One region of the Mesorhizobium sp. WSM4806 genome, then DNA from elsewhere that is predicted to be linked to it. Evidence: predicted binding sites of a transcription regulator. Region 1 holds the regulator's gene; each other region holds the start of a gene.
What was found. Region 1 encodes PhoB, which activates phosphate uptake and scavenging genes when phosphate is short. Its sites were predicted from a motif close to TGTCATNNANCTGTCAT; they were not measured.
Positions count from the first base shown of each region.

Region 2: AC0L2M_RS08035 (esterase-like activity of phytase family protein) is a predicted target of PhoB. The motif match lies at 4,388-4,404, and genes of this name have one in related genera.
Region 3: AC0L2M_RS27515 (alkaline phosphatase D family protein) is a predicted target of PhoB. The motif match lies at 7,412-7,428, and genes of this name have one in related genera.

Region 1 is NZ_JBVVQZ010000013.1:7,526-17,249, reverse strand. Features, by position in the region: gene AC0L2M_RS19870 (hypothetical protein) at 1-256, opposite strand, end outside; gene AC0L2M_RS19865 (hypothetical protein) at 784-1,041, opposite strand; gene AC0L2M_RS19860 (hypothetical protein) at 1,374-1,736, opposite strand; gene AC0L2M_RS19855 (PstS family phosphate ABC transporter substrate-binding protein) at 2,514-3,518, shown strand; gene pstC (phosphate ABC transporter permease subunit PstC) at 3,638-5,026, shown strand; gene pstA (phosphate ABC transporter permease PstA) at 5,019-6,632, shown strand; gene pstB (phosphate ABC transporter ATP-binding protein PstB) at 6,645-7,460, shown strand; gene phoU (phosphate signaling complex protein PhoU) at 7,496-8,203, shown strand; gene phoB (phosphate regulon transcriptional regulator PhoB) at 8,220-8,909, shown strand; gene AC0L2M_RS19825 (ROK family protein) at 9,179-9,724, opposite strand, start outside.
Region 2 is NZ_JBVVQZ010000004.1:86,003-95,726, forward strand. Features, by position in the region: gene AC0L2M_RS08020 (hypothetical protein) at 1-786, shown strand, start outside; gene AC0L2M_RS08025 (Swt1 family HEPN domain-containing protein) at 783-1,565, shown strand; partial or broken gene AC0L2M_RS08030 (hypothetical protein) at 1,733-1,930, opposite strand; gene AC0L2M_RS08035 (esterase-like activity of phytase family protein) at 2,130-4,328, opposite strand; gene AC0L2M_RS08040 (glycoside hydrolase family 25 protein) at 4,478-5,494, opposite strand; gene AC0L2M_RS08045 (hypothetical protein) at 5,714-5,962, opposite strand; gene AC0L2M_RS08050 (GFA family protein) at 6,084-6,482, opposite strand; partial or broken gene AC0L2M_RS08055 (alpha/beta fold hydrolase) at 6,670-7,626, opposite strand; gene AC0L2M_RS08060 (SRPBCC family protein) at 7,653-8,138, opposite strand; gene AC0L2M_RS08065 (ParB N-terminal domain-containing protein) at 8,276-8,524, opposite strand; gene AC0L2M_RS08070 (N,N-dimethylformamidase beta subunit family domain-containing protein) at 8,681-9,724, shown strand, end outside.
Region 3 is NZ_JBVVQZ010000021.1:55,913-65,636, forward strand. Features, by position in the region: gene AC0L2M_RS27485 (NAD-glutamate dehydrogenase) at 1-1,498, opposite strand, end outside; partial or broken gene AC0L2M_RS27490 (peroxidase-related enzyme) at 1,634-1,801, shown strand; gene AC0L2M_RS27495 (YciI family protein) at 1,961-2,284, shown strand; gene AC0L2M_RS27500 (LysE family translocator) at 2,294-2,908, opposite strand; gene typA (translational GTPase TypA) at 3,209-5,038, opposite strand; gene AC0L2M_RS27510 (hypothetical protein) at 5,239-5,514, shown strand; gene AC0L2M_RS27515 (alkaline phosphatase D family protein) at 5,772-7,340, opposite strand; gene AC0L2M_RS27520 (MFS transporter) at 7,619-8,902, opposite strand; gene AC0L2M_RS27525 (TetR/AcrR family transcriptional regulator) at 8,985-9,584, shown strand; gene AC0L2M_RS27530 (hypothetical protein) at 9,630-9,724, shown strand, end outside.

The DNA.
Region 1 (9,724 bases):
CGCCTTCCTGCCCGGGATAACGGGTATAAAGGGTCAGCACAACGCCGACGATCCGATCGGCCTTCTCCAAGGCCAAGCCGTATTGTGGGAACTCGGCGACGGGAGGCCGCTGCGACAAACGGGTCAGCGCCTGTATCCAGTAACTCCGGTCACGCTTCGGAAACCCCCGGCACAGGCAGTCGACCACTCCTTCCCAATCTGCTTCGCGAATTGGTCGACAGCGAACGCCAGGAGGGAGAGCGCCAAGCACGGCCATAAGTCGACTTCCAGAATAGGCTAAAGCGCGTTGCGGCTGAACGGATCCAATGCGACGCGCTTAAGTTCTTGTTTTTATGCATGTCGTTATCGCAAAAACGCTGCGCAGCCTCGGGTCAGGCCCGAGGGCATGCTTTTGCGCGACATGCATCTTCGATATGCCTCATACGCTAACACGTTGGCGTACAACGATTAATAATATGTGCCGCATTTAAAGACGACTTTCTGCACTGATCACGAAGACGCAACGCAGATTGGCCACGACACGTCGACGAGCAGTTCCCGCCGGTTAAGGATTCGTTAACCAAATCCCTATCTACTGGTCGGCAATTCACCTCCAACCCGTGACCACGGATGTACTGGCGCGGTCGAGGTGGAAGGAAAGGTCGGCCATGTGCCGGCCTTTTTGTCTCGAGGGCTATTGTCGGGGCACCCTCAGCTTCAAGCGCAACGGCACGCTGATCGGGCCGCCGATTCAGCCAAGCGTTGTTGGCGTCACCTTGAGAGATCGGACCGGTTCACCAGATATCAGTGTTGCCCGCGTCTCGCATTGACATGGCGTGCCAATTCCGGCGTCTCGAAGACGTAGTCGCTCCAGGCCGATTCCGGAATCTGACCGGCCAGATAGCATTCCAGCAAAAGACTTTGCTCAGGACTGAGAGGTCTCGGCGCGCGCTCATGGTCCATTCTCAGCGAGTGAAACAGACTTCTGGGCGAGTGAAGCAGATTTCCGGGCAAGTGAAACAGATTTCTGGTCACGTCCGAGACAGTGAAGTGGATCGACATGTGTTCGGTCTCCTTTGACCATCCAGCGCCCAGGGATCGGGATCGATCTCCGCTCCGCTGCCTTCGGTTCGGAAAGGACCATGCGCCAAATCAAAACGCTACAGCGTGTGTTGTGCGTCCAAAGCGACGCGCGGCGCTGCAATGGCTGTTTAACGTCGAAGGCCGGATAAGGTTCAACGCGGCTGGCGGTAACGCCGATCAGGCAGCCCGAAACCCACCAGGTCGGCTCATGCTCTCGGCCTGCGCGTCTGACCGAACCGCTGCGGCAGCTGCGCAGCAACGTTTTCAAGGCGGCGCATCTTTTTAGCTGCTAGCGCTTGAATGCCGGCTGGCTATTCGCAGACCATGCGGACCCGTTTTCCGGGTTGGCTGACGTTCCTGCAGGTGAGCGGTTTCGCCGGCTCGGATGACGGCGTCGGTGGTTGTTTGGCAATCCTGGCGATTTTCGTTCTCGGCGCCACGGAGGAGTCGATTTTGCGGGCCGCCGCTGTTTCCGGCGTTTCGGGCGCCGCAGGAAAGACATCGGTCTGCAGCAACTGCGGCTGTTCGGCTTGCGCCTGCTGCTGCGGCCGGTCCCAGAACCGCCGGACATCGAGCGGCCTTGGAATGACGACGGTGCCGTCGTAGCTGCGCGAGCAGCCGCTCCCTAGCAGCAGCATCGGGCACACGAAAAAAGGCAGGATCCGTCGCAACATCAGCAACATCCTTGCGGGATCTATAACGCGGCTTCGGTTCTACCGACAACCGTCGGAATACACTGCGGGCAAGGCTAGCGCATGACCCGGAGAATCGGAATCGATTTCGCTGGGGATCATGCGCAAAAATCAAAGTGCCGCAGCGTCCCTGGCGCGACTTTGGCGCGATTGGGGGCGGGCATGGACGATTGCCTACCCAAGCCCATCAGCCCTAAGCCCATTAGCCCCAGGCGGCGTCTTGCTCGAAAAGGTCCGCGGACGGGAAATCCACGCGCGGGATAGCCACGTCAGCCTGTCGGGTCCAGCCGATTCGGCGACGCGTTGCGACAAGACTATGGTGCGATCGCACCATACCAAAGCATGCGTCCGGTTGGAACAATAAGCGCATTCGAGTTCCGCTCCTCCAGTTACGGGCGGGAGCAGCGACCGCCGGCAAGAAGCAGGGTCAGATTTACCCCAACGGACCTGCTTCGGCGATGGCACGGCCATGACCTCCTTGGCCGCATGCAACGCGCTCCCGCCCGGATTTTCTTTTTCGGCGCCAATTGTTCGCCCGTCCAGGCAAATGCCGGCCGCAATTCGCGCAAGCTGCTGATTCCAGCGGCAAACCACGGCTGTACCGGCGAGACCCGCGGCCCTTCCTTTTGACAGGGCTGTGCGGCGGTTACCGGGCTGACATCAAACTGTCATGTGACTGTAATAATCGGGGGCTATGGCCTCAGCGGGCGCCGAAGGAATGGCGCCGAGAGACCATTTTTCCGAACAGGAGCAGGCCACATGAAGAAATTCCTCCTTACGGCGTCGGCCGCGGCGCTTGCGCTCGCCGCGTCGGCTGGTTATGCCGCCGCGCGCGACCAGATTCAAATCGTTGGTTCGTCCACAGTGTTCCCCTTCACGACGGCTGTCGCTGAAAAGCTCGGCCAGAGCGGAAAGATCAAGACCCCGGTTGTCGAGTCGACTGGCACCGGCGGCGGCATGAAGCTGTTTTGCCAGGGCGTCGGCGAAAATACCGCCGACTTCACCAATGCCTCGCGCGCCATCAAGGATAGCGAGCTTAAAACCTGCAAGGCAAACGGCGTGACGCCGGTCGAGATCAAGGTGGGCTTCGACGGCATCGTACTGGCCAACTCGAAGGCAGGGACTGTCGTCGATCTGACCAAGGAACAGGTTTTCAAGGCGCTCGCCAAGAACGTCGCTGTTGACGGCAAGGTCGTCCCCAACCCCTACAAGAACTGGTCGGATGTCGATGCATCGCTTCCCGCGACAAAGATCGAGGTGCTTGGCCCGCCGCCGACTTCCGGCACGCGCGATGCATTCGTCGAGCTCGTCATGGATGCGGCCTGCCAGGAAGAAGTGAAGGCGGCTAATGAAAAGGGCTGCGGCGAGATCCGCGAAGACGGCGCTTTTGTCGAGGCCGGCGAAAACGACAATCTGATCGTCCAGAAGCTGGAAGCCAACCCCAATGCCTTCGGCGTCTTTGGCTTCTCGTTCCTTGACCAGAACGCCGACAAGCTGCAGGGCCACAAGGTCGATGGCGTCGAGCCGACTTTCGAGAACATCGCATCCGGCGATTACGGCGTTTCCCGCTCGCTCTTTGTCTATGCCAAAAAAGAGCATGTCGGCGTCATCCCCGGCATGCAGGAGTTCATCGCCGAGTACACCTCGGAGGCTGCATGGGGTCCTGATGGTTATCTGGCCGACAAGGGCCTGATCCCGCTGCCGGACGCCGAGCGCGCCAAGTCGGCCGAAAACGCCAAGGCCCTGAAGGGCATGGGCTCCTGATGTTCGGGGGTCCGAGCGTACCGCTCTGACCCCTCATATCCTAAAGCACAAAGCGCGGGACCATAGGTCCCGTGCTTTGAGCCGGTGAATGACCGGCGGTCGAGGGGACGTCCCGAATCATGGTCGGTTATCTCGTTGTTCTTCTGGTGGTTCTGGCCGCTGCTGCCTATTGGCTCGGCCGGACCCGCGCCATTGCCAGCGTCAATGGCAACGTCGCGCGACTGCATTCGCTGCCTGGCCAGCATGGCATGTTTCTGGCGCTTTTTGCTGCCGGTCCCGCGCTGCTTGCGATCGTGTTGTGGTCGCTGGTGACGCCAGGAATTGAATCGTCGATCGTTACCGACCGCTTCTCCTCCGAGTTGTCGGGAATGGGCGTCCCGCAGGTCGAAGCTTTCATCCGCGACGCTCGCGCGATGGCCTTTGGCGGGCTTGTCGGCTTTGCCGATCCAACGAAAGAGGCGGCCGCCGCGCTCTACAAATCGGTCCATGCGACCAGCACCTGGATCATCTGGACCGTCGCGCTCGTGCTTTCCGCGTCCGGATTTTACTGGGCCTATTCACGCATCGCACAGGCCTACCGGGCGCGCCACGTGGTCGAGCGCGTTCTTCGCGCATTCTTGATCGCCTGTTCGGTGGTCGCGATCCTGACGACGATCGGCATCGTCCTGTCGCTGATCTTCGAGTCGCTGCGGTTCTTCCAACAGGTGCCGTTCTACAAGTTCCTGTTCGGCACGCATTGGTCGCCGCAGAGCGCCTTCACCGGCGCGGGAGCGGAGGCCGGGGCGGTCAACGAGGACATTTTTGGCATGGTGCCGCTCTTTGCCGGCACGTTGCTCATCACCTTCATCGCCATGCTGGTGGCTGCGCCTATCGGGCTGATGGCTGCGATCTACCTTTCGGATTACGCCTCCAAAAGCGTCCGCGCGGTCGCAAAGCCGGTTCTGGAAATCCTCGCCGGCATTCCGACCGTCGTCTACGGCTTCTTCGCCGCGCTGACGGTTGCGCCCTACTTCCGCGGTATCGGCGAAAGCCTGGGCCTCAACGTCGCGTCTGAATCCGCGCTCGCCGCAGGCGTGGTCATGGGTATCATGATCATTCCCTTCGTTTCCTCGCTTTCCGACGATGTGATCAACGCCGTTCCGCAATCCCTGAGAGACGGTTCCGCGGGCCTCGGCGCGACCAAGTCGGAAACCATCCGCAAGGTGGTCCTTCCCGCTGCCCTTCCGGGCATCGTTTCGGCAATGCTGCTTGCCGTCAGCCGCGCAATCGGCGAAACGATGATCGTAGTCATGGCGGCGGGGCTGGCGGCAAACCTCACGGCAAATCCGCTCGAAGCGGTCACCACCGTGACCGTGCAGATCGTGACACTGCTTGTGGGCGACCAGGAGTTCGACAGCGCCAAGACGCTTGCAGCCTTCGCACTCGGCCTGGTGCTGTTCTGCATCACGCTTACCCTCAACATCGTCGCTTTGCGCGTCGTCCAGAAATACCGAGAGCAATATGACTGATGCGATCTCGTCATTCGGCGCCGTCGGACGGCCGGTCAGCGTTCATACCGACGATGCCGCGAAGGCGCGGCTGAAGGGCCGCTACCGCACGGAAAAATGGTTCAAATGGCTCGGCGCCGCAGCTGTCGCGTTGGCCGGCTTGTTCCTTGTGCTGCTCCTGTCGACGATCGTCACGCAGGCGATTCCGGCGCTGCGGCAGAACTATGTGACGCTGCCGATCGATCTTTCAGCGGCCAAGGTCGACCCGGCGAAACTCGACGAAGTGAACTACGACGCCATCGCTCAGGAAGCGCTTACGGCAAAATTTCCGGATGTGAAGAGCCGCCAGGACAAGCGCCTGCTGCGCGGGCTGATTTCCACCGGCACAGGCGTGTTCCTGCGCAAGGATATTGCGGCTGATCCGGGGATGCTCGGAGGAACGGTGGACTATGCGGTTCCAGTTGACGATTTTGCCGACCTCTATCTCAAGGGTTTGCTTGCCGACGTCGGTTCGGACGAAGCGATTTCGACAAGCGTCACGCCTTCGGAAACCAGCGGCGACATCGATCTGACCTTCGGCGACGATGCCATGCTGGCGCTGGCGCGCGGCCATGGTGCGACCGAGGGCGAAAACGGCATGTTTACGCTGACGAGCGGCGCGTCGTCGCTGCTGGTCGCGTTCAATGGCGGCACGGTCAAGCTGACCTCGCTGTCGTCTGCGGCCAACGGCACGGTGATCGCAAAAGGCACGGTGATCGAGGCGCTGGACAGCACGGCGCCCGCCGCGAGCGGCCAGGCATTCCTGCGCGTCATCGAGACGCCGGAAGCATCGCGAAAGATTTCGGACAAGGTGATCGTCTGGCTCGACACGCTGAAGAGCGCCGGCCTGATCGAAAGCCGGTTCAACTCGATCTTCTTCTTCACCGGCGCAAGCCGCGAGCCGGAATTGGCTGGTGTCTGGGGCGCGGTCGTCGGATCGTTCCTGACCATGATCGTAACCCTCGCAATCGCCTTCCCGATCGGCGTTTCAGCGGCGATCTATCTTGAGGAATTTGCGCCCAAGAACCGGCTGACGACGATGATCGAAGTGAATATCAACAATCTGGCGGCGGTGCCTTCGATCGTCTTCGGCCTGCTTGGACTTGCCGTATTCCTGAATTTCTTCGGCATGCCGCGCTCAGCCCCGGTGGTCGGCGGCATGGTGCTGGCGCTGATGACCCTGCCGATCATCATTATCGCCTCGCGCGCTTCGCTGCGCGCCGTGCCGCCTTCGATCCGCGAGGCGGCGCTTGGCATCGGAGCGTCCAAGGTCCAGACCGTATTCCATCACGTCCTGCCACTGGCGATTCCGGGCATCATGACCGGCACCATCCTCGGAATGGCGCATGCGCTCGGCGAAACCGCGCCGTTGCTGATGATCGGCATGGTCGCCTTCATCGTCGACATTCCCGGCGGCTTCACCGATCCCGCGACGATCCTGCCGGTGCAGATTTTCATGTGGGCGGATTTCCCGGAAGCGGGGTTCCAGCAGAAGACTTCGGCGGCGATTTTGATTTTGCTGGTGTTTTTGGTCATCATGAACGCCATCGCGGTGATACTGCGCAGGCGCTTCGAGCGGCGCTGGTAAGGAGTAGAGGATATGAACATCATGACGGAAGCCGGCGTCGAGCAGAAACTGAGCAGCGCAACCAACGCCCCTTCGATCAAGATGAAGGGCGAAAAGGTCTCTGTTCACTACGGCGAGAAGCGAGCTCTGTTCGACGTCGATCTCGATGTCCGCGAGCATCAGGTGACAGCGTTGATCGGGCCATCGGGCTGCGGCAAGTCGACGTTCCTGCGTTGCCTGAACCGAATGAACGACACCATCGATATCGCGCGGGTGAGCGGCAAGATCACGCTCGACGGCGAGGACGTCTACGATCCGAAAATCGATGTCGTCGAGCTGCGAGCTCGCGTCGGCATGGTATTCCAGAAGCCGAATCCGTTTCCGAAGTCGATCTACGAAAACGTCGCCTACGGTCCGCGCATCCACGGCCTGGCCAGGAGCAAGGCCGAGTTGGACGGCATCGTCGAATCGAGCCTGAAGAAGGCCGGCCTGTTCAACGAGGTCAAGGATCGCCTGCTCGAGTCGGGTACCGGACTGTCCGGCGGACAGCAGCAGCGCCTGTGCATCGCGCGCGCCATCGCGGTGTCGCCGGAAGTGATCCTGATGGACGAGCCCTGTTCGGCGCTCGATCCGATCGCCACCGCCCGCGTCGAGGAACTGATCGACGAACTGCGCCAGAACTATACGATCGTCATCGTCACCCATTCGATGCAGCAGGCGGCGCGCGTGTCGCAACGCACGGCGATGTTCCATCTCGGCTATCTGGTCGAGGAGGGCGCGACCGACAAGATGTTCACCAACCCCGACGACAAGCGCACCCAGGACTACATCACCGGCCGGTTCGGCTGAGCGGTCCGGCGAATTTCGAACACGAGGACAGCACCATGGGTGAACACACCGTCGCATCTTTCGACGAGGAACTGGAGCACATCGACCGGCTGATCCGCGACATGGACGAGCTCGCCGCCGCAATGGTCGCGGCCTCGATCCGCGCGTTGCTTGCGTCGGACAATGCGATGGCGCAGCGCGTCGTCTCGGACGACGCCATCATGGATGCGCGGCAGCGCGAACTCGATGACAGCGCCATCACGCTGATCGCCAAGCGGCAGCCGATGGCGCAGGATCTGCGCGCCGTGGTTGGCGCAATCCGCATGGCGGGCGATCTCGAGCGCATCGGCGATCTGGCCAAGAACATAGCCAAGCGGGTCAGCGCAGTCGGGCAGAGCGCGACGCCGCGTAATCTGTCGCACGGTATCGACGCGATGGCGGACCTCGTTCTTGTGCAGCTGCGCGGCGTGGTCGAGCACTATGTGTCGCGCGATGCCGGCGCGTTGAAGGAACTGCGCGCCGACGACCAGAAGATCGACGTGAAATACACGGCGGTTTTTCGCGAGCTCCTGACCTACATGATGGAGGATCCGCGCAACATCACCGCCTGCACGCACCTTCTGTTCTGCGCCAAGAATCTCGAGCGTATCGGCGATCACGTCACCAACATCGCCGAAAACGCCTACTTTGTCGTGACCGGGCAGCAATTGCCGGCGGATCGCCCGAAGCTCGACGAAACGACGATGTCGGCGCCGGCGACATGACAGGAGTGACCGGCCGATGATCGCGCCGCGCATCATGGTGGTGGAGGATGAAGAGCCGCTGGGCGTCCTCCTCCGTTACAATCTTGAATCCGAAGGCTATCAGGTCGAGGTGGTGACGCGCGGCGACGAGGCCGAAATCCGGCTGCAGGAAAACGTGCCCGATCTTTTGGTGCTCGACTGGATGGTGCCGGCGGTTTCCGGCATCGAGCTTTGCCGGCGCCTTCGGGTGCGCCCCGAAACCGAGCGGCTGCCGATCATCATGCTGACCGCGCGCGGCGAGGAGAGCGACCGGGTGCGCGGCCTTTCGACCGGAGCCGACGACTATCTGGTCAAGCCGTTCTCGACACCGGAATTCATGGCCAGGGTCAAGGCGCTGCTGCGCCGCGCCAAGCCGGAAGTGCTGTCCAGCGTGCTCAAGGTCGGCGACATCATGCTCGATCGTGAATCGCACCGGGTCTATCGCAAGAAGAGCGAGATCCGGCTCGGGCCGACCGAATTCCGGCTGCTCGAATTCATGATGCGCCACCCGGGCCGGGTCTTCTCGCGCAGTCAGTTGCTCGACAATGTCTGGGGCGAGACGATCTACATCGACGAGCGCACGGTGGACGTCCATGTCGGCCGGTTGCGCAAGGCGGTCAACAATGGTCGCATGCCCGATGTCATCCGCACCATCCGCGGCGCCGGCTATGCGATCAGGGAAGACTAGCTAGGGATGTGCTGATATTCAGGTGATGCCGGCCTGCGAACGGCGGCTTCCTGCGCTTACCTACAGCGCCGCGCGCCCTGTTGGGCACGCAAAGGACGCTGTAGAACTTTGATTTTGCGCACGACCTTTCCGAAATCGATCTCGATTTCGGGGTCATGCGCGGGCTCACGTACCCAAAAGTACGCTCCGCTCCGGTTCTCGGAACCCACCATTCTCGACTCGGCCTGACCTGAATCTCAACACACCCCAAGTCGCGACCCGGGAATCCTTCAAGCCACGTTCTTTCCGACCGAGCCGGCTCGTGCCTGGATGCTCGGCGCGAAAATCTCCTGGTCGACGAAGCTTAGCGCCCGCATGGCGCAACCTTCGCGGATCAGCGGCAGCTCGTTCGGCTCGGTGTCGAAGGAAATCGAACCCGAATGCTGGCCGCCGGCGGTCTGGGCGATGGCCTCGCGCAGGGCCGGCTCGATCAGGTCGAAGGCGGCAGCGCTGGCGCCGACCATGGCCACCGGCGCCGGATCGATCAGCGCAAACAGGCTGCCGAGCCCGAAGCCGAGCGCCTCGCCGGCCTTGCGGTAGGCTTCGCGCTCCGGTCCGTCCATCTCGCGCGCCCGGGCCGCCAAGGCCCGCATGTCGGCGTCGCTGACATCGGCGACCGGCTCGGCGTTCTCGCTCAACAGCCTTGCGTTGCGCCAGATGGCGTAGTTGCCGGCATAAGCCTCGACGCAGCCGCGCCGCCCGCAGCGGCAAAGCGCGCCGCCCGGCCGATGGATCATGTGGCCGAATTCGCCGCCTGAGGAGTGGGTGCCGGTGAA
Region 2 (9,724 bases), on a different contig from region 1:
CCAGACGACCCCTACGCAAAGTCGAGCCGCCGACTTTCCCTGCGAGAATTCCTAAATGAAACTCGAGCTACGAGAAATACAGAAAAAATTGTTGCCATCGCGGAGTTTCTAAACGTTCAGGAACAGAAGACGACTTTCAATGGCGAAGATATTAAGGCCCGATTCAAGTCTGCGGCCGAACCAACTCCAGCAAATTTTCCGCGTGATTTTGCACTCGTCCTCAAGAATGGTTGGGTTGCTGAAGATCCCGATGCAACTGGTAGCTACTACGTAACAAAGACTGGTCGTAGCGCGCTTGACGGGCACTTTGGAAATGCCTCACGCGGCGGTGGTTCGACATCTGCAAGAGGATACTCTGGTCGGATCGAGTCCTCCTCGGATAAGGCTTCCTTGGAAGCCCATGGTCGGACGCCTGGCAGCCAACGCCGCCGCAACGGAGGTTCCAAGACAACAAACTGGCGCATCGTAGAAGCCTTGCTAGACGAGCCAGGTCGCGCATCGCTCAAGGATTTCTATAGGGACAAGCGTCCCCGAAATCAGAACGAACAAGTCGCCGTTCTGGCCTTCAAACTAAAGGAGCTTACGGCCAGACCCGGATTCGATGGGCATGAGATCCATACAGCATTTCAGATCGTGAATGCCAAAACACCGCGCAACCTTGTGGGAGTATTTGGCAACATGACAGGATCGGGGCTCGGCAAAGTCATGGACAAGAAGTTCATTGCGAACTTCAAAGCCGAAGACATCGTAAAGCACGATCTGCCGCCGAAAGATGACAAGAAATGATCGAGACTGACACGCTAGCGAGCACCCAAGCTTTTTCCGATGCAGACAAATCACAGCAAGCTGAGATGCTGCTATGGGCCATGACCTGTAATGATACCGGGAAGAGTGGCATCGCCATTTCAGATTTGCGCGACCAGTTCGGAGAACTAGGTTTGGCAAAACCCAATCCCACGAGGCTTAAGGATCATTTCCGCAAGTCTCGCAACGTGCGCTCGGTGAATGCGGGTCGATATAGCCCCACAAGGGAGTTCTCACAGCATATGAAGGGTCAGTTTGGCGAAACGCTACCAGACGCCATGGCTGACTTCGAAATGGACAAGATTCCATTGCCACCTTTCGTAGCGCCAGAACGTAGGGCCGACTTAGCCCGGATGCTTCCCGTCTACGCTCAGCTTTTCCTGCTGGAGAATTCAATGCGCGGGCTCATTGAGAAAGTTCTCAGTGAACACCTAGGACCCGATTGGTGGGAACACGCAGCGAACTCTTCGATGAAGAAGAAAAACGCAGATCGCTCTCAGAATGAGCAGACCAAGAGGTGGGCTCCGACGCGATCGGAATTCGGCCCGTTGTACGCCCTCGACTGGACCGACCTAATAACACTAATGCGCAAATTTCAGCCGCAGTTTGAGAAATATATCGGCGAGATTTCTTTTCTACACCGATACGATGATGCCGGAACGTTCCGAAACATCGTGGCCCACAATGGCGCGCTAAGAAACCAAGATGACTTTGATATTATCGGAATTTACTACAGAGCTTGGATTAAACCAACAGCATAGTTGTGCAATATTTTTCGCTCATGCCTAGCCAATCTCGGTCCACTTGATCCAGATTGAGCTTTCGAATGACGGGCGCGACGGCGCCGGCTCGTCTGCGCGCGCCACAGCAGCTATCGTCGCGGAGGCAACCAGGGCGCAAATCCAGACGACCGATCTGATGGCGCTATTCATCGCTGCATCCTGCCAAAGTGAAGACAGCTCAGGCTACTTCGCCTCGGCCACCATCTCCCGGCTGCCCACCCGCCCGCCAGGCGCGCTCATCGCCGTGGAACACGTTGAGGTCGATGCGGCCTCTCAGCCGTGCACAGGCCGGAGCCGAAACGTCTCCAGAACAGCCATTTGCGGCCGGGATAGACCTTTGAGGGGGCGCCGCCACGGCGCGACCGACGTGCTGGCGGCTCAGGTTTCGCGGAAACCCGCCGCGCATGTCGTCAACGAAAACAGCCGCAGCGAAGATTCTGCGGCTGTCGATGTCCCGTCCGGGAAGACGTCGCGCGGCCGAAACGACCCCACCCCGATCCGCTTCGCGGATCGACCCTCCCCTCAAGGGGGAGGGAAACACCCTCAGTTCACGGCGCTGATGTTGCCGAGGCGTAAAAACAGCGTTTCGCCGGAAGAATCATCGACGCCGTCATTGTCGGTGGCGACGAAGATATCGCCGTTCTTGTCGATGGTGAAACCTTCGACCTTGTCGATGACATAGCCGTTGGTGGCTGATTTCAGGTCGCCGTCGATGTCGCGCACCAGCGTCTTTTCGACCAACGGCAGGTCGCCACCAAGCTTGGCAGGTTTGAAGGCGTCGAGCGCCACCGAATAGACGCGCTTCACCTTGGCCAGATCGCCGATCTGGTTGTCGCGTTCGAGGATGTAGAGCTTGCCGTCATGCGTGGTGATCTCCGACAGGCCCATCCAGCCAGCTTCGGTCGCTTCGAGCGGGTAACGCACCGCCGACCATTCCTTGGCCTTGGGCTTGTAGGCCAGAAGCTTGACCTGGCCCTTGGGATCGTCGGCCCATTCGCGTTGCACGGCCATCACCAGCGTCAGGTCGTCGCCCTCGCCGACCGCAGTAATGCCTTCGAGACCGAAGCGGCTCTGGTGGGCGAGCAGTTCCATCGGGAAGCCGATTTCCTGCTTGATCTCGCCCTTGTCGTCGACGCGCAGGATGGCGTGCGGGACGAGCTTTGCCGGATCGCCTTCATTGGCCAGCCAGAAGCCGCCTTCACCGTCGGCGACGATGCCTTCGATGTCGAGCTTCTGTGCAGGGTGGCCATCACGCGTGACGAGGGTCTTGCCGGTGATCAGCGCCGGCGTCTGGGTGGCATCGATCTCGAAGATCGAGGGCGCGTTGGCGTAGAACGAGTCCGAGGCAGCGAACAGCTTGCCGGTAGAGTCGCCGGCCGCGAGCGCCGAAAGCGCGCCCCAGCCGAGCGGCGTGCCGTCTGCCGTAAGGTTTGCCGTGATCATCGGGTAAGTGGCGGGGCCCTCGGAGCGCTCGTAGATCATCACGTGCGAGCGGGCGAGCCCGTCCTCGACCAGGTCGGCCTCGTTGGCGGTGACCAGGAGATTGCGCGACGGGATCGCGACCAGGCCCTCCGGACCGATGCCGGACGGCAGGATCTGGACAAACCGAGGCTCCGCACCGGTGTCCTTGTAGACGCCGACAACGGAGCCACGCTCCGAAGCGACGAACAGCAGCCTGTCCTCGCCGAACGTGCCGGTCTCGAGACCTTCCGGCTCGACGCCCTTCTTGTTGCGGTCGTCGGGATAATGGCCGGCATTGGCGACCTGGTACTCGAAGGACGAACCGGAATCGTAGAGGACCTCGCCCTTCTTGCTGAAGATCGTGAAGCCGCGCGAGCCGCCCTTGTAGTCGCCTTCGTTGGCAACGACGAGGCGGTCATTGTCGAGCCATTTCACGGCGTCGGGCTCGCGCGCGACGTTTTCGATCTTGCTATCGAACGACAAGGCGCCGTTCTTCTTGGTGTCGATCTTGTCCAGCGTGGCGGAGCCTGCGGAAAAGTGCGCGACGATCGCGCCGGTTTCGGCGTTGACGATGGCGATGTGGTTGTTTTCCTGCAGCGTGACTGCTATCTCGCCGGCCTCGTTGAAGGCGACGAATTCCGGCTCCGGATCTTCCCCAGCGACTTCGGCAATGCCCGCCAGGTTGACGGTTTTCATCGTCGCACAATCAGGCTGGCCTTCGGCAAGCGTGAATATCTTGAGGTCGCCGGCCGGCATCTGCGGAATTTCTCCGTCGTTCAGATCCTCGTCGCGCTCGTTCTCGATGGCGATGGCCAAAAACTTGCCGTCCTTGCTGAACGCCAGCGAGTCCGGCTGGCCGCCGAGGTCGCAGGTGCTTTCGATCGCCTTGGAGGCAAGATCGATAACGGTGAGGTTGCCCGAAGGCCTGGCTTTGCTTTCCGACGTGTTGACGCCGGCCAGCACCTTGCCGCCGATGACCACAACCGAGGTCGGCTCGCCGTCGATCTTGACGATGCCGCCGGCCTTGGGCGCCTTGGGATCGGCGATGTCGATGAAGCCGACCGCACCGAGCGGGCTATCGGAATAAACCAGCGTCATGCCGTCTTCGCTCGCCGTGATGATCTCGGACGAAGTCGGCGTGGTCTTCTCGACATCCGCCGGGAGGTTTCCGGCGAGTGCGAAGCTCGCGACCCGGTTGAACATCATGTCGGCATGGGCCGGCAGCGAAACCGAGGCAGCAAGCGCTGCCGTCAGGACGAAAAGCGCGGAATGGCGGGGCACGGGTGGCGTCTCCTGTTCGAATGGAAGCCACCTGATTGGGGGAACGACATTTCAAAGCGATGACGGATCGATGACACTTCCGCGACAGGCGGTCAGGTCCGTCGATATTCACCTCATGCTGGTCTGCAAATGGACACTTTGTTGGCCGCCTACTCCGCCTCGGCCACCATCTGCCGCCCGCCAACCCAGTTCCGCCAGGCTCTCTCGTCGCCGTGGAAGACGTTGAGGTCGATGCGGCCCCTCACCCCATGCGACAGGCCGGAGCCGGAATACTGCCAGAACACCCATTTGCGGCCGGGATAGACCTTTGACGGGTGCTGTGCCACCGCGCGCAGCCAGAATGGATAGTCCAGAAATGCGCCTCTGAGATTGTCGCGGTAGAAATCAGGCGCGGTGTAGATGATGGGCCGCTGGCCGTAGTGGCGCTCGAGCTTGTCCATGAAGACCTGCATCTTCTCCAGCACCTTTTGCCGCGTCGGCCGCCGCTTGCAGCTGGATTCGCCGTTCCACTCGACATCGATCACCGGCGGCAAGGCGCCCTCGACCCTCGGCACGTTGCGGATGAACCAGTCAGCCTGCTCACCAGCGGTGCGGCACCAGTAGAAGAAGTGATAGGCGCCGCGCTTGAGGCCGGCGGCGTCGGCATTGCGCCAGTTCTTCCTGAACATTGGGTCGAGGTGATCGCCGCCGTCGGTCGCCTTGATGTAGGCGAAGTTCGCGCCCTGCGCGCGCAGCTTCGCCCAGTTCACGTTGCCTTGCCAGCGCGAGACGTCGACGCCGTGAACGGCGAGGTGTCTGGGCGATGCCCTGCCGAAATTGATCGGCTTGGCGTCACGGAACCGATAGCGCTGGACCGGCTCGGCAAGGATCGGTGCTGCCCGTGCCAGCCGCTTCGGCGCCACCAGGGCAATCGGCTCGAGGGGTGGCTCGATGCTTTCGGCGGGCTCCGGAGTGGCCATCGCCACAGTCTGCTCCGTCGCCTCCTCCTGCGCGAAGTCGGGTTCGACATCGGCAGCGCCGACCGACGCCACCGGCGCGGGCGGCCGCACAACCGAACTGGTCGTCTCGCTGGACGGCACTTGCAGCGCGTCGACGCCGGACGTGGACGTGCAGCCGGCAAGGCAAAGTGACGCGATCGAGAAGATGACGACGCCTGATAACCGCATCTGGACCTGTACGCAGAACACAACAGACCGAGGGCAAGACAACGCCGCCGGACAAACCAGTCCGGATTACTAACAAGAAATTACCAACAAAGTTTGAATCAAATTGTTAGGGCAGAGGGGCTGGGTAAGGCGCTCGCTCCATCACCGTAGCGGTGAGAGCCTGGAAACGCCGCAGGACCTTAGGCGCGCGAAGGATCGCCGACGCCTGCAGGCCGCTGCTTAGCCGCACAACCATAGCTTGTGGCAGCTCTCGGCTACCATATGAGCGGGCGGGACGGAGCGGTCGGTGCCAAGGCGATCGGAGTTTGGGCGATCGGTGACGGGATTGACCGACGCATCGTCATCCCGGCGGACCTTTTCTTCAAGCAGCGAGCGAAGCTCGGCCGGCTGCACGCGGTCACGCTCCATCACCAGCTTGACCATTGGATCGCTCAAAAGCTCATCCAGGGTGTTAATTCTGTCATTCATCCGTCGCCTCCTTCGACTGCCGACCCGCAGGCAATAGATAGGCGGCAATGATGGCTCGCCAATGACGCTTTGCCGACTATCTCGTGTCCCGGACGAAAAAAATTTGGGCACGCCCTGCGCCTCAGTTGGGCGGGGGGGCGCCTTCATATTGCGGCAGTTCGTCGTCGAGTTGCACCCAGGGCTGCTTCGAGGCGGTCCAGATATGCATCTGCGGTTTGAACATGGAAGGATCGTCGAGCGAGCCGGAGGTGATGCCGATGATGCCGGCGGAGTCGCGCCGGGAAAACATCGTCGTGCCGCAGCCCGGGCAGAAGCCGCGCTTGAGATCGGGCGAGGAATTCACCGTCGCCACCGGCCCGTCAATGGTCACATCGTCGATACGGAACAGCACGCGGGCGTTGAAGGCCGCGCCCAGCGCCTTCTGGCAAAGCCGGCAATGGCAGACGCGCTCGTTGATCGGCGCGGCCTCAGTGCGGTAGCGCACTGCCCCGCACAGGCAGCCACCCTGATATTTCGCCATTGCCTTAGCCCGTCTTTCTGAAGATTGGCAGGAAGGTAGCTGCCGGGATAGGAGCGTCAATTGAAAAGCTTTGATGGCGCCATCTGTTGGCGTGATGCGGCAGGCCGAATGTACGATCAGGCGCGATGCGCAACGAGCGTCGCCGGCCATCTCGCGGGAGGACGGCCGGCAGGCAGTTGTCAGGCGGTCAGTGCGTTTCTCTGACGATCTCGTCCCAGGTCTTGACCTTGGTCTCGCCATTGAGGAAGGGCAGTGCGGCGGCCACCAGTTCCGGCGCGAAAAACACGTCGTAGTGGGTGCGGTTCGGCAGGATGGCCAAGCGGTTCTGCGACAGGTTCTCGCGCATCCAGCCGGCGTCCTTCAGCCCGCCGCCGAGCATCTGATAGAACTTGATCTCATGCTCGGGCCGGTACATGTCGCTGTCGCCAAATATCAGCATGACCGGCATCTTCAGCTTCGCCACGTCGGCGGAGTAGTCGTAGTCCTTGCGCATATGGGTGCCGAGCTGGTCGAGCAGTTTTGGAAAATCCTGCGGGTGCGGCGCGACCGCCACGTAGGATTTGTACATCGGCGTGTCCTTCATCATGTCGGCCATCGCCGCGCCGACCTGCGCCTGCTGAGTACGCATGTCGGCATAGAAGCCGTCCGAGGCATAGCCGGTCGAGACCAGCACCAGCCGGCGCACTGTCTCGGGATGCTGGACGGCCATGCGGAAGGCGACGCCGCCGCCCAGCGAGTAACCCATGACGTCGACTTTGTCGTAGCCGAGCGCCTAGACGATCGCCGCCATGTCGTCGCCCATCGCCTCAAGGCTCAACGGCCGATCGCCGAGCGCGGTGCGGCCGTGACCATGCAGGTCGACGCCGATGACGGTGCGGCTTTCGGCAAGCTTCGGCAGGATCGGCGCGAACATGTCTGTGGTGCCGAGACCACCATGCAGCAGAAGCAGCGGCTCGCCCCGGCCATAGACGGCGTAATAATAATTCAGGCCGTTGATCGGCAGCAGGCCGGATTTCGCCGGCTTCGGCATGGCTTTCGTTTCGCTGGTCATGGACGGCTTTACGTCCTCGGCATTGCTGGCGCCCGGCGCGGCGAACAACGCCGCGGCCGAGGCGAAAATGGCGAAAAACATCGATCTGGACATGTCGGTCTCCTTGCGTCCCGCCGATATCAAAGCCGCCTGGCGACTTCTTCGAGCTGGTCGGCGCACTGGCCCCAGCCCTCGTGAAAGCCCATCTTCTCGTGCTCTTCGCGGTCAGTGACCGACCAATGCGCAACCCGGGCGATGTAGCGGGTCTTGCCCTCGCCCTCATCCTCAAAGGTCAGCACGACCGTCATGAACGGCTTTTCGGACGGCTCCCAGGCCTTTGTGTAGGCGTCGGTGAGAACGATCTTTTTGCCCGGCACGACTTCGAGGAAGACCCCGGGGTTCGGGAATTCGTTGCCGTCGGGACCGGCCATCACAACCAGGCTGGAGCCGCCGGTGCGTACGTCCATTTCGGCGCGCGGCGTCGTCCACGGCTTTGGCGCGAACCATTGCGTCACGAGCGTCGGCTCGGTCCAGCAGCGATAGATGTTCTCGCGCGGCGCATCGATGATGCGGGCAAGAACCAGTTCACGGTCGGAGCTGGGGGCGATGTCGAGCTTGGTCGTCATGATGGTCTCCTCACTTGCTTGCAAAAGGGTTGCTTGAATGCCGGTTTCCGTCTCAAGGACGAGTGGGCAACGCGCAGCCCGACACGGTTTCGCGAAAAACTTCGCCAGGCCGATTCCGGCGGACGCCGAATGAGAGCTTAGTGGCGCTTGGCTTGCACCAGATAGGCGTCGATATCGGTCTCGCCGAGCCACTTCGCCGCTTCCAGCCGGTGCAGGCCTTCAACCAGGATATGGCGCTTGCCGTCGTGGCGCACCTGGATCGGCGTCTTCATGCCGTTTTCCAGAATGTCCTCGGCCAGATGCCGAACGGTCTCGGGATGCAGCGTCTTCCTGCGCGCGGTCGGCACGTAGATGTCGTCCACCCTGACCTTTTGCACTCTCAGCATGTCGGCTCCCGCGGCGGAAAAGGCCGCCTTTTGAGAGATAGTCGGTTTGACAGGCAAGGCCAAGGCCGGCTGTCAGCTATCGCTGGCCCGATCGTTTCCGATTGACGCTTGCCGAGCAGATGGCCGAAATGGCCATCTTCGATCATGCCGGTAGCCATGACTGACTTGCCGACCGAATTCCCCGATTTCGGACTGACGCCCCACCAGCGCCGGCAAGCGGTGCGCGGCCACTACTGGGAATGGCCGGGCATGGACGGCGAACATGGCGAGATCTGGTGCTACAGCGACCGTTTCTCATACCGTCGGGGCGAGACGGTGACGCTGCATGTCAGCTCGACGGCCTCCAGCTTCAGCATGGCGATCGTCCGCGACGGCGGCATCGAGACGAAAATGTTCGAGAAGGCCGGGATCACGGCACGCTGGCAGGATACACCCGACCAATGTTCGGTCCTAGGCTGCGGCTGGGACGCGTCGTTTGAATTCCGCGTCGGCGACGACTGGCCGTCCGGCGCCTACCGCGTCACGCTGACGGCGGATGGCCGCGATGCCAAGCCGGTCCGCTGCCACCATCTTTTCATCGTTACCCCGCAGCCCGGCAAGCAACGCGGTGGTGTGCTGCAGGTCGCGGCCACCGGCACCTGGCTTGCCTACAACACCTGGGGCGGCTCTAATCATTACGAAGGCATCACCGGCCCGAACCGCGACCAGTATGCCCCAATGGTGTCGACGCAGCGGCCATGGTGCCGCGGCTTTGTTGATCTGCCGAAGGAGGCGCCGCGCGTGCCGCTCGAGGTCGCCGTCCCGCCCAAAACCGTGCCGCGCTATCCGCATATGGAATGGGCCTTCGCCACCGGCCATTCCAAGAAATATGCCTCTTCCGGCTGGGCAAGCTATGACAGCCACTTCTTTCGTTTTGCCGAGCGTGCCAGCTATGCGGTCGACCTTGCCAGCCAGCACGAATTGCATTTCTCGCCCGAAATCCTCGACGGCTATGACTGCGTCGCCTTCGTCGGCCATGACGAATACTGGACCTGGGAGATGCGCGACGCTGTCGACGCCTATGTCGAGCGCGGCGGCCATGCGGCGCGCTTCGCCGGCAATTTCATGTGGCAGACCAGACTGGAGGACGAGGGCCGCCGGCAGGTCTGCTACAAATACCGCGCCCGCGCCGAGGATCCGGCCTATCGCGGCGGCGACGTG
Region 3 (9,724 bases), on a different contig from region 1:
CGGTCTCTTCGGCGGTCTCGCGCAGAATGTCGTCCCAGGTCCGCACGATGGCGCGGATCGCTGCCTCGATCGTCGCCTGGTCGACCTTCGGCGTCCTGCCGCCGGAACGCCCGATGATGAAGTGGACACGAGCCAGCCCGCCTTCCGGGAAGGCCGGGTAGTAGGCCGAAAGCCGGCCCTGGAACATCGTCTTCAGATAGGTGCCGATCTTCTCGCGCACGACGCTGTCGTAGCGGTCGCGCGGCACGAAAACGAGGATCGAGACGAAACGGTCGAACTGATCGGCGCGCACCAGCGCCCTGACGCGCGGCCGCTCGATCAGCCCCAGAATGGCTTCGGCGTGCTTGCGCAGGATCGGCACCGGAACCTGGAACAGCTCGTCGCGCGGATAGCTCTCCAGCACGTTGATCAGTGCCTTGCCGGAGTGGTCTTCAGGGTTGAAACCGGATTTGGCGATGATGGTTTCGGCTTTCGACCTGAGATAGGGGATCTTCATCACCGAGCGCGTGTAGGCAGTCGAGGTGAACAGGCCGACAATGCGCAGCTCGCCGGCAAGCACGCCCTTGGCGGTGTAGGTCTTGACGCCGATGTAATCGAGATAGATGCGGCGGTGCACCGACGATTTGGCATTGGCCTTGGTGACGATCAGCGGTTCCGGCCCGTGCAGGAAGGCGCGGATTTCCGGCGTCGTCGACACCGCTTCGGTGCCGCGCCGCAGCACCAGCACGTCGGGATCGGAGAGGATGCCGAGGCCGGGCTTTTCGGTGCGCTCCAGGGTGCCGCTCTTCTCGCCGCCGGTATATTTGAACTCGCGCATGCCGAGGAAGGTGAAATTGTCGTCGCGCAGCCATTCGAGGAGGGCGATCGCTTCGGTGACGTTGGCCTTGTCGAGCGGCACCGGAGCGTAGCGGAACTCGGAGATTGCCTGGTCGAGGCGGGCCAGCATCGGCTTCCAGTCGGTGACGGCGGCGCGCACCTGGCCCAATATTTTCTTCAGCCGGTCAGCCAATGCCTCGGCCTGCTCGGACGAAAGACGGCCGATATGGACGTGGATGACGCTCAGCCGTTCATGACTGTGATCGCCCTTGGCGAAGCCGCCATCGCCGAGGATTTCGTCGACGCCGCTCTTGCCGTGCCTGACGACGATGACCGGATGGGTAACCAGCAGCGGTTCGCCAGCGCTCTCGGTGATCTCGCCGAGGATGGAATCGAACAGGAACGGCATGTTGTCGTTGACGACGGTGATCACCGTCATCGGCCTGCCCTGGCGCACGACACCGGAATCAACCTCTATGGCGACGACGCAATCGCCCTTCTTGTGCCTGGCGACGGCGCGTCCGGCGAGATCGGCGGCACGTTCGAGTGCGGTGACCTCATAGGCGGCCACATCTTCGGCCGGCGCACGGGCCAGCAGGTAATCGGCAAGCCTGCCGGGTTTCTCGCTGCCCTTGGCCGTGCTTATCTTTTTCAACTGGCTTGCAGATTTCAGGCCGGCCATGTCGCTAAATCCCTCCCTCATATGTTTTGCGACTATGGTAGCAGATGACCGATATTTGGCGACAAAGGTTTGACCGCTTGCGACGAAATGTCGGGATTCGCCGGTGGGTCACCGAAAATGAGGAGAAAATCCGCCATAAAAGACAAAATCATCGCACTTGACCTCGCGCCTGCGGAACTGAGCGAAGCGACGAAAGCCTATTTCGCCAAATGCGAGGAGAGGCTCGGCCTCGTTCCCAATGTGCTTTTGGCCTACGCTTTCGATGAGACGAAGCTGCGCGCCTTCACCGACATACCACGCGATGGCGCGGTGAGAGCATGGCGGTTGCGAGCCAACCGGACCTCACATTAGTGATTCGCATTCTCGTTGCTTGTTTTTCGGTTTGGTCCGATGATCGCCCTGCGGCGTGACCGCATGTCGGTTCGACGCCCGCCGATCAACGGAAGATCAACGGAGGAGAACATGGCGAAATTTCTCTATGTCTATCACGGCTCCGGCAAGATGCCGACCGACGACGCCGAACGGCAAGCGGCGATGGATGCCTGGAACGGCTGGTACGGCAAGCTTGGCTCGGCCGTGGTCGACGGTGGCAATCCGGTCGGCATGTCGAAGACCGTGCTGCCCGGCGGCAAAGTCGAGAACAATGGCGGCAGCAATCCGACCGCCGGTTACACAATCATCGAAGCGAACGACATCGACGATGCCGTCGCCAAGGCCAAGGATTGTCCTATCCTGAAGGACCCGGGTTTCAGCGTCGAGATCGCGCCGATCATCGAAATGGGCTGACGCACCGGCTCAGGATCGAGCCGCAATCGCCGCCGCGGCACCGGCCATGGTGGTGGCGCTGACGCGGTTGGCGATCTTCATCGCCCGCCTGCTCTTCAAGAGTTTTCGCGCCTGCGCTGCCGCCAGCACCCAGGCCAGATCGATGGCGACCAGAACCACGGCCATGGTCAGCGTCAGCTCGATCCAGCCGACGACCGTCACTGAGGCGAGATCGATGATGGTCGGCAGCAGCGCTAGGTAGAACATCATGATCTTGGGATTGCCGAGCGTCACCGCCATGCCGGCAAAGAACAGTTTGACGGCCGACTCCTCGCGCGGCATCTCGCCTTCGCGCGCCTCGACCGGGGCCGTCCACATCTTCCAGGCGAGGTAGGCGAGATAGGCGACGCCGACCCATTTCAGCACGACGAAGGCAAGATGGAAGGTCTGCGCCACCACCGCCAGCCCGAACACCGCCAGCGACAGCCAGATGGCCTCGCCGATCCACATGGCGAGCAGGAATGGAAACACGTCGCGAAAGCCCTTTGCGATAACCCGCGCCACCAGGGCGGCAATCGACGGGCCGGGCGAGCCCGCGGCGACGAAAAGGGCGGCGGCGAAGATCAAAAGCGAGGTGACGTGCATGTGAGTGCCTTCGAGCGTCAGAGAGCCCAAGGATACCCGATCAGCGGCGGTTTGGCACCCCTGCAGCTTGCAGAGAACTTTGCCCCCTAAACAGGCGTCGGCGCTGCCCCTCATCTGGCTGCCGCCATCTTCTCCCCGTCAACGGGGAGAAGGGCGCTGTCATCGACGGTTCCGCCAATTACCAGCGTTGCAAGAAATGAACGCCGAGGGTGCGCTCCGCGGTCTTCTCCCCGTTCACGGGGAGAAGATGCCGGCAGGCGGATGAGGGGCAGCGCCGACCCCCTTCAATGAGACGTCGCCTTACGCCGCGCCGACCACTTTCGCCGATTTCTCAAAACGCTTGCGCTCGTTCGGGTCGAGATAGAGCTTGCGCAGTCGAATGGTCTTCGGCGTCACTTCGACCAGCTCGTCGTCCTGGATCCAGGCCAGCGCGCGTTCCAGCGTCATGCGGATCGGCGGCGTCAGCTTCACCGCCTCATCCTTGCCGGCGGCGCGGATGTTGGTCAGCTTCTTGCCCTTCAGCACGTTCACTTCGAGGTCGTTGTCGCGTGAATGGATGCCGATGATCATGCCCTGATAGACCTTGACGCCCGGATCGATGACCATCGGGCCGCGGTCTTCCAGGTTCCACATGGCATAGGCCACTGATTCACCCTGTTCGTTGGAGATCAGCACGCCGTTGGTGCGGCCCGGCAGCTCACCCTTGTAAGGCTCGTAGGCATGGAACAGCCGGTTCATGACTGCTGTGCCGCGGGTGTCGGTCAGCAGTTCCGACTGGTAGCCGATCAGGCCGCGCGTCGGCGCGTGGAAGACGATACGCTGGCGGTTGCCGCCCGACGGGCGCAATTCGACCATCTCGGCCTTGCGCTCCGACATTTTTTGCACGACGACGCCGGCATGCTCTTCGTCGACGTCGATGACGACTTCCTCGACCGGCTCGAGCAACTCGCCGTTCTCGCCCTTCTGCATGACGACGCGCGGCCGCGACACGGCAATCTCGAACCCTTCGCGGCGCATCGTCTCGATCAGCACGGCAAGCTGCAATTCGCCGCGGCCGGAGACGAAAAACGAATCCTTGTCAGGCGATTCCTCGATTTTCAGCGCGACATTGCCTTCGGCCTCGCGCAGCAGGCGGTCGCGAATGACGCGGCTGGTCACCTTGTCGCCCTCGGTGCCGGCCAGCGGGCTATCGTTGACGAGGAACGACATCGTCACGGTCGGCGGATCGATCGGCTGCGCATGCAGCGGCTCGGTCACCGACAGGTCGCAGAACGTGTCGGCGACGGTGCCCTTCGACAGGCCGGCGATGGCGACGATGTCACCCGCCTGCGCCTCGTCGATCGGCTGGCGCTCGAGCCCGCGGAAAGCCAGGATCTTCGAGATACGGCCGGTTTCGACCTGGGTGCCGTCATGATGCAGCACCTTGACCGCCTGGTTGGACTTCAGCGTGCCGGATTCGATGCGGCCGGTGATGATGCGGCCAAGGAACGGATTGGCTTCCAGGATGGTGCCGATCATGCGGAACGGGCCGGGGTGGACGGTCGGCGCCGGCACGTGCTTGATGACGAGGTCGAACAGCGGCGCCAAACCCTGGTCCTTGGGGCCTTCGGGGTTTTCCGAAACCCAGCCGTCGCGGCCCGAGCCGTAAAGGATCGGGAAGTCGAGTTGCTCGTCGGTGGCGTCGAGCGCTGCAAACAGGTCGAACACTTCGTTGACCACCTCGACGTGGCGGGCGTCCGGCCGGTCGATCTTGTTGATGACGACGATCGGCTTCAATCCGACCTTGAGCGCCTTGCCGACGACGAATTTTGTCTGCGGCATCGGCCCTTCGGCGGCGTCGACCAGCACGATGGCCGAATCCACCATCGAGAGGATGCGCTCGACTTCACCGCCGAAATCAGCGTGGCCGGGGGTGTCGACGATGTTGATGCGGGTGTCCTTCCAGTCGACCGAAGTCGCCTTGGCCAGGATGGTGATGCCGCGTTCCTTTTCGAGGTCGTTCGAATCCATGGCGCGTTCGGCAACGCGCTGGTTGTCGCGGAACGAGCCTGACTGTTTCAGGAGCTGGTCGACGAGGGTGGTTTTCCCATGGTCGACGTGCGCGATGATCGCGATATTACGAATTTTCATGTTGTGGTCTCGGGAGCGTTGCAGGCAGCAGGCCAAAAGGCGCTGCCTCTTTCGGTTGGGCGGCTCATACAGGGTTTTTCGCAATTGCGAAAGAGGAGGCGTGCCACCAAATAGATGGTCACCAAATCTTAAGCGTCTTGGTGTGAAATTGAATTATTAACCAAAGCGGAACCTTTCACGGTCGGGACAGTTCAAATTTCATGAGCAAAACGGGCATCAGATACCGGCCAATCCTTGCATGGGCTGCGCTCGCCGTTCTGCTTGCGGCAGGCGTGGCACAGTCGGCCGCGACGTCGAAGGAGCCTGCCCCGCCGTCCGACACCCGAACGGCGGAGCAGTTGTTTGCCGACGCTCCCGATGGCGTCGACCCGGTGGTGACCGGGCCGGTCAGCGCCGCCTTCAAGCAAAGGCAGGAGGCCGCCAACTGCGACAGCGCTGTTTGGCCCAATATTCCGACCGTTTGCTATCCGGATTAGGACTGCTTTCCGCACATTGTCGGAAAGGTCGGATCGACCCTTCCTGAAGTTTTGCCAACGCCGGCGCAGCCCCTCATCTCCCCGTAAACGGGGAGAAGCCCGCTGCGCGAAATGTCGGCTCTCCTTCTGCAACGTTCGCGATTAGCGAAATCTTCGATGCGGGCCACTTTCTCCCCGTTTAGGGGGAGAAATGCCCGGCAGGGCCATGAGGGGCAGCGCGACGTCACCCAGGATTGATACAAAGTGACCCAGTCCCCTCACGCCGAATGCACCGGGTCGAGCGTGACCTTGTAGAGTTCATTGTCGTCGCGATCCATCAGCCGCACCGTCATCTGTTCAGTGGCGCCATCGATGTCGACGAGGCCGAAGAACTGCAGGCCGGCCGAGGGTGGCAGGTTCTGCCCCTGCTCGGCGGTGGGCGCCTTGATGAATTTCAGCTCCGGGCCGAAGGTCATGTCGAAATCATTGGGTCCATAGGTGCCGGCGTGTAACGGACCCGAGACGAATTCCCAGAACGGATTGAAGTCCTGGAACTGCGCCTTGTCGGGATTGTAGTAATGCGCCGCCGTGTAGTGCACGTCGGCGGTCAGCCAGACGGTGTTGGTGATGCCGGCATTCTTTATGTAGCGAAGGAGGTCGGCAATTTCCAGTTCGCGGCCCTTGGCCGGGCCATTGTCGCCATTGCTGACGGCCTCGGCGCCGGCCTTGTTGGTGGCGTCGTTCCAGACGACGAGACCAAGCGGCATGTCGGCGGCGATGATTTTCCAGGTCGCGTTGGAGTTTGCCAGTTCGCGCTTCAGCCACTTCATCTGCTGTTCGCCGAGGATGCGCGATTGCGGCGTCACCGTATCCTGCATGCCAGGACCGTTGGCGCCGCGATAGGAGCGCATGTCGAGGAAGAACACGTCGAGCAGCGGCCCGTAGGCGATCTTGCGATAGACGCGGCCCGGTTCCGACGGCTCGTAGCGGATCGTCGTCATCTCGTGGAAGGCACGTGCCGCGCGTGCCGCCAGCACATGGATGTTTTTTTCCGAGTAGCGGTCGTCGGCGCTCAGGTTCTTCGAATCCGACCAGTTGTTGACCACCTCGCGATCGTCCCACTGGTAGAAGGTCGGGCAGATGGCGTTTAGCCCCAGCACGTTCTTATCCATCATGTTGTACTTCCACTGGCCGCGGTACTCGTCCAGCGTCTCGGCAACCTTGCGCTTTTCGTCGATGAGGACCTTGTTCTTCCACTTGCTGCCGCCGGGCAGCTCGACCTCGTCCTTCATCGGGCCGTCGGCATAGATGGTGTCGCCGGAATGCAGGAAGAAGTCGGGCGTATGCTTGCCGATCGTGGCATAGGTCTTCATGCCGGTGTCGTCGATGCCCCAGCCCTGGCCGGCGGTATCGCCCGACCAGGCGAAGCGGATGTCGCGTTTCGAGGCCGGCGCCGTGCGGAAGCGGCCGACGATCGGCTCGGAGACGGCGTTGATGTCGGCAAGATCGGCCGCGACCATGCGGTAGAAGATGTCCTGGTCGGAGGTGAGGTCGGTGAGCAGCCGCTTTACGGTGTAATCGCTGGCCGGCGACGTATCGAGCGGCGCAAGGCGCAAGGGATTGGCGAAATTCTCCGTCGACGAGACTTCGAACATGACGCGCGAAGGGCGGTCGGTCCGCGTCCACACCACGCCACTGGTTGCGTCGACATCGCCCGACTGGATGCCATGGGTGAAGGCGGGCCGCTGATTGGCGCGCGAATAATAGGGAAGCGCGAGGCCCGATACGCCGACGAGGCCGGCGGCGCTCGCCGACGTGACAAAAGCGCGGCGCGAAATCTTGTTCATGGCTGTCTCCTGGATGGCTTAAACGTCGCCGCCAAGGTCCAGCCTCAATGTTTCACGCACATCTCGAAACCATGAAGGTTTTCTGACGATCAACAGGCTGGCGAATCTCCCCCTCGAGGGGGAGATGTCGCCGAAGGCGACAGAGGGGGTCGTGTCGCGTGGAGCGCCAACCTCCTGCGTCGGCGATAAGGGGCCGAGCCCGGTCGGACCGACCCCCTCTGGCCGCTTCGCGGCCATCTCCCCCCTCAAGGGGGAGATTAGCGCTCGGCCGTCACAGCTCAAGCCGCCTGCGGGTTCGGCTCGAAGGCCGGACGGCTGGTGTTGATCAACAGCGAGATGCAGGCTGCGGCTATTGCCGTCATGCCGGCGATGAGGAAGGCAAGTTCGTAATTGCCTTGCAATTCACGCATGGTGCCGCCGAAGAAGGCAGCCGCCGCTGCACCCACCTGATGGCCGGCGACGATCCAGCCGAAGACGATCGGCCCGCTGCGGTCGCCGAACGCCTCGTTCGACAGCCTGAGCGTCGGCGGCACGGTGGCGATCCAGTCCAATCCGTAGAGCACGGCGAAGATGATCAAGCTGGTCGACGAAAAGCCGGAATAAGGCAGATAGATCAGCGACAGGCCGCGGATGCCATAATAGACGCCGAGCAGCTTGCGCGGGTCGAAACGGTCGGTGAGCCAGCCCGACAGCGTCGTGCCGATCAGGTCGAAGATGCCCATCAGCGACAGCAGGCCGGCGGCTTGCACCTGGCCGATGCCCATGTCGCCGCAAAACGCGATCAGGTGCGTTCCGACCAGTCCGTTGGTGGTGAAGCCACAGATGAAGAAAGTGGCGAACAGATACCAGAACACCCGCGTGCCGGCGGCACGACGCAGCGTGCTGAACGTGTGGGTGAGGAAATTGCCCTGCGAGGCCGGCGCAACCGGCGGCACGTCGTCGACGTCCGCGCCGTAGCGCACCATGCCGATCGCGGACGGCCGTTCCGGCACCAGCAGCCAGACCAGCGGCACCAGGCAGGCGGTGGCGACCGCAATGGCGATGGCGACAGGCTTCCAGCCGCCCGACTGGGCGAGCGCGGCGAGCAATGGCAGGAACACCAGCAGGCCGGTGGCGGCCGAGGCCGACATCAGCCCCATCACCAGGCCGCGATTGGTCTTGAACCAGCGATTGACGATGGTGGCGCCGAGCACCGTGGCGACCGCGCCGGAACCGACGCCGGAGAATACGCCCCAGGTGAGAAGCAGGTGCCAGGGCTGGGTCATCAACAGGCTGAGCGCCGTCGAGCCCGACATCAGCACCAGCGCCGCCAGCAGCGTGCGGCGCAGCCCGATCCGTTCCATCAGTGCCGCGGCAAACGGCCCGGTCAGGCCGTAGAGGAAGATGCCGATGGCCGCGGCGAGCGAGACGACATCGCGCCGCCAGCCGAAACTCTCCTCCAGCGGCAGCATCATGACGGCCGGCGCCGACCGCAGGCCCGCCGCGATCAGCAGGCACAGGAAAATGACGGCCACCACGACGAAAGCATAGCGCTGGCCAAACGGGCGGGATCGAGCTATCATGTTACTGACCGGTACGTTTCAATGCATGGGAGCATACGTACCGATCGGTAACATTGTCAAGCAGGCAACGGCACGTCCAAGAATGAAAAGCATTGAGCCAACGATCAAAGCGGATGAACGGCCCCGCGCGGGCGAAAAAATCCTTCGCGTTGCCCGCGACCTGTTCTACCGGCAAGGCATCAGGGCGATCGGCGTCGACGAGATCGTGCGGCGCGCTGGCGTCACCAAGCCCAGCCTCTATCGCAGCTTTCCCTCCAAGGACGAATTGGCCGCGTCCTATCTGCGGCAATACGACCTCGAGTTCTGGGCCCGCTTCGACGCGGCGGTGGCTGCCCATCCCGGCAATCCGCGCGCGCAGATCGCCGCCTTCCTGACCCGCATCGGCAAGCGCACGCAAAAGCCCGACTATCGCGGCTGCGGCATGACCAATGCGGCCGTCGAATATCCCGAACGTGGCCACCCGGCCCGCGTGGTGAGCGAGGCCAACAAGCAGGAATTGCGCCGACGCCTGCGCGCCATGGCGGCGGCAATGGGTGCCGGCGACGCCGATACGCTGGGCGACGGGCTGCTGCTTCTGATCGAAGGCGCCTATATCAGTGGCCAGCTGTTCGGGGCCGGCGGACCGGCGAAGTCTGTGGCCAGCAATGCCGACCTGCTGATCGAAGCGAGCTTGAAGAAATAGCGTTTGACGATACCGTGCGGCAGCCCCGAAACGGAGTTGCCCGCGATGCGTGCTCTTTTGCTGATCCCGCTTGCCCTCGCCGGCCTCTGCCAGCCTGCCCGGGCCGGCGCCATTTCCAGCGCCTACACCGATCTCGACTG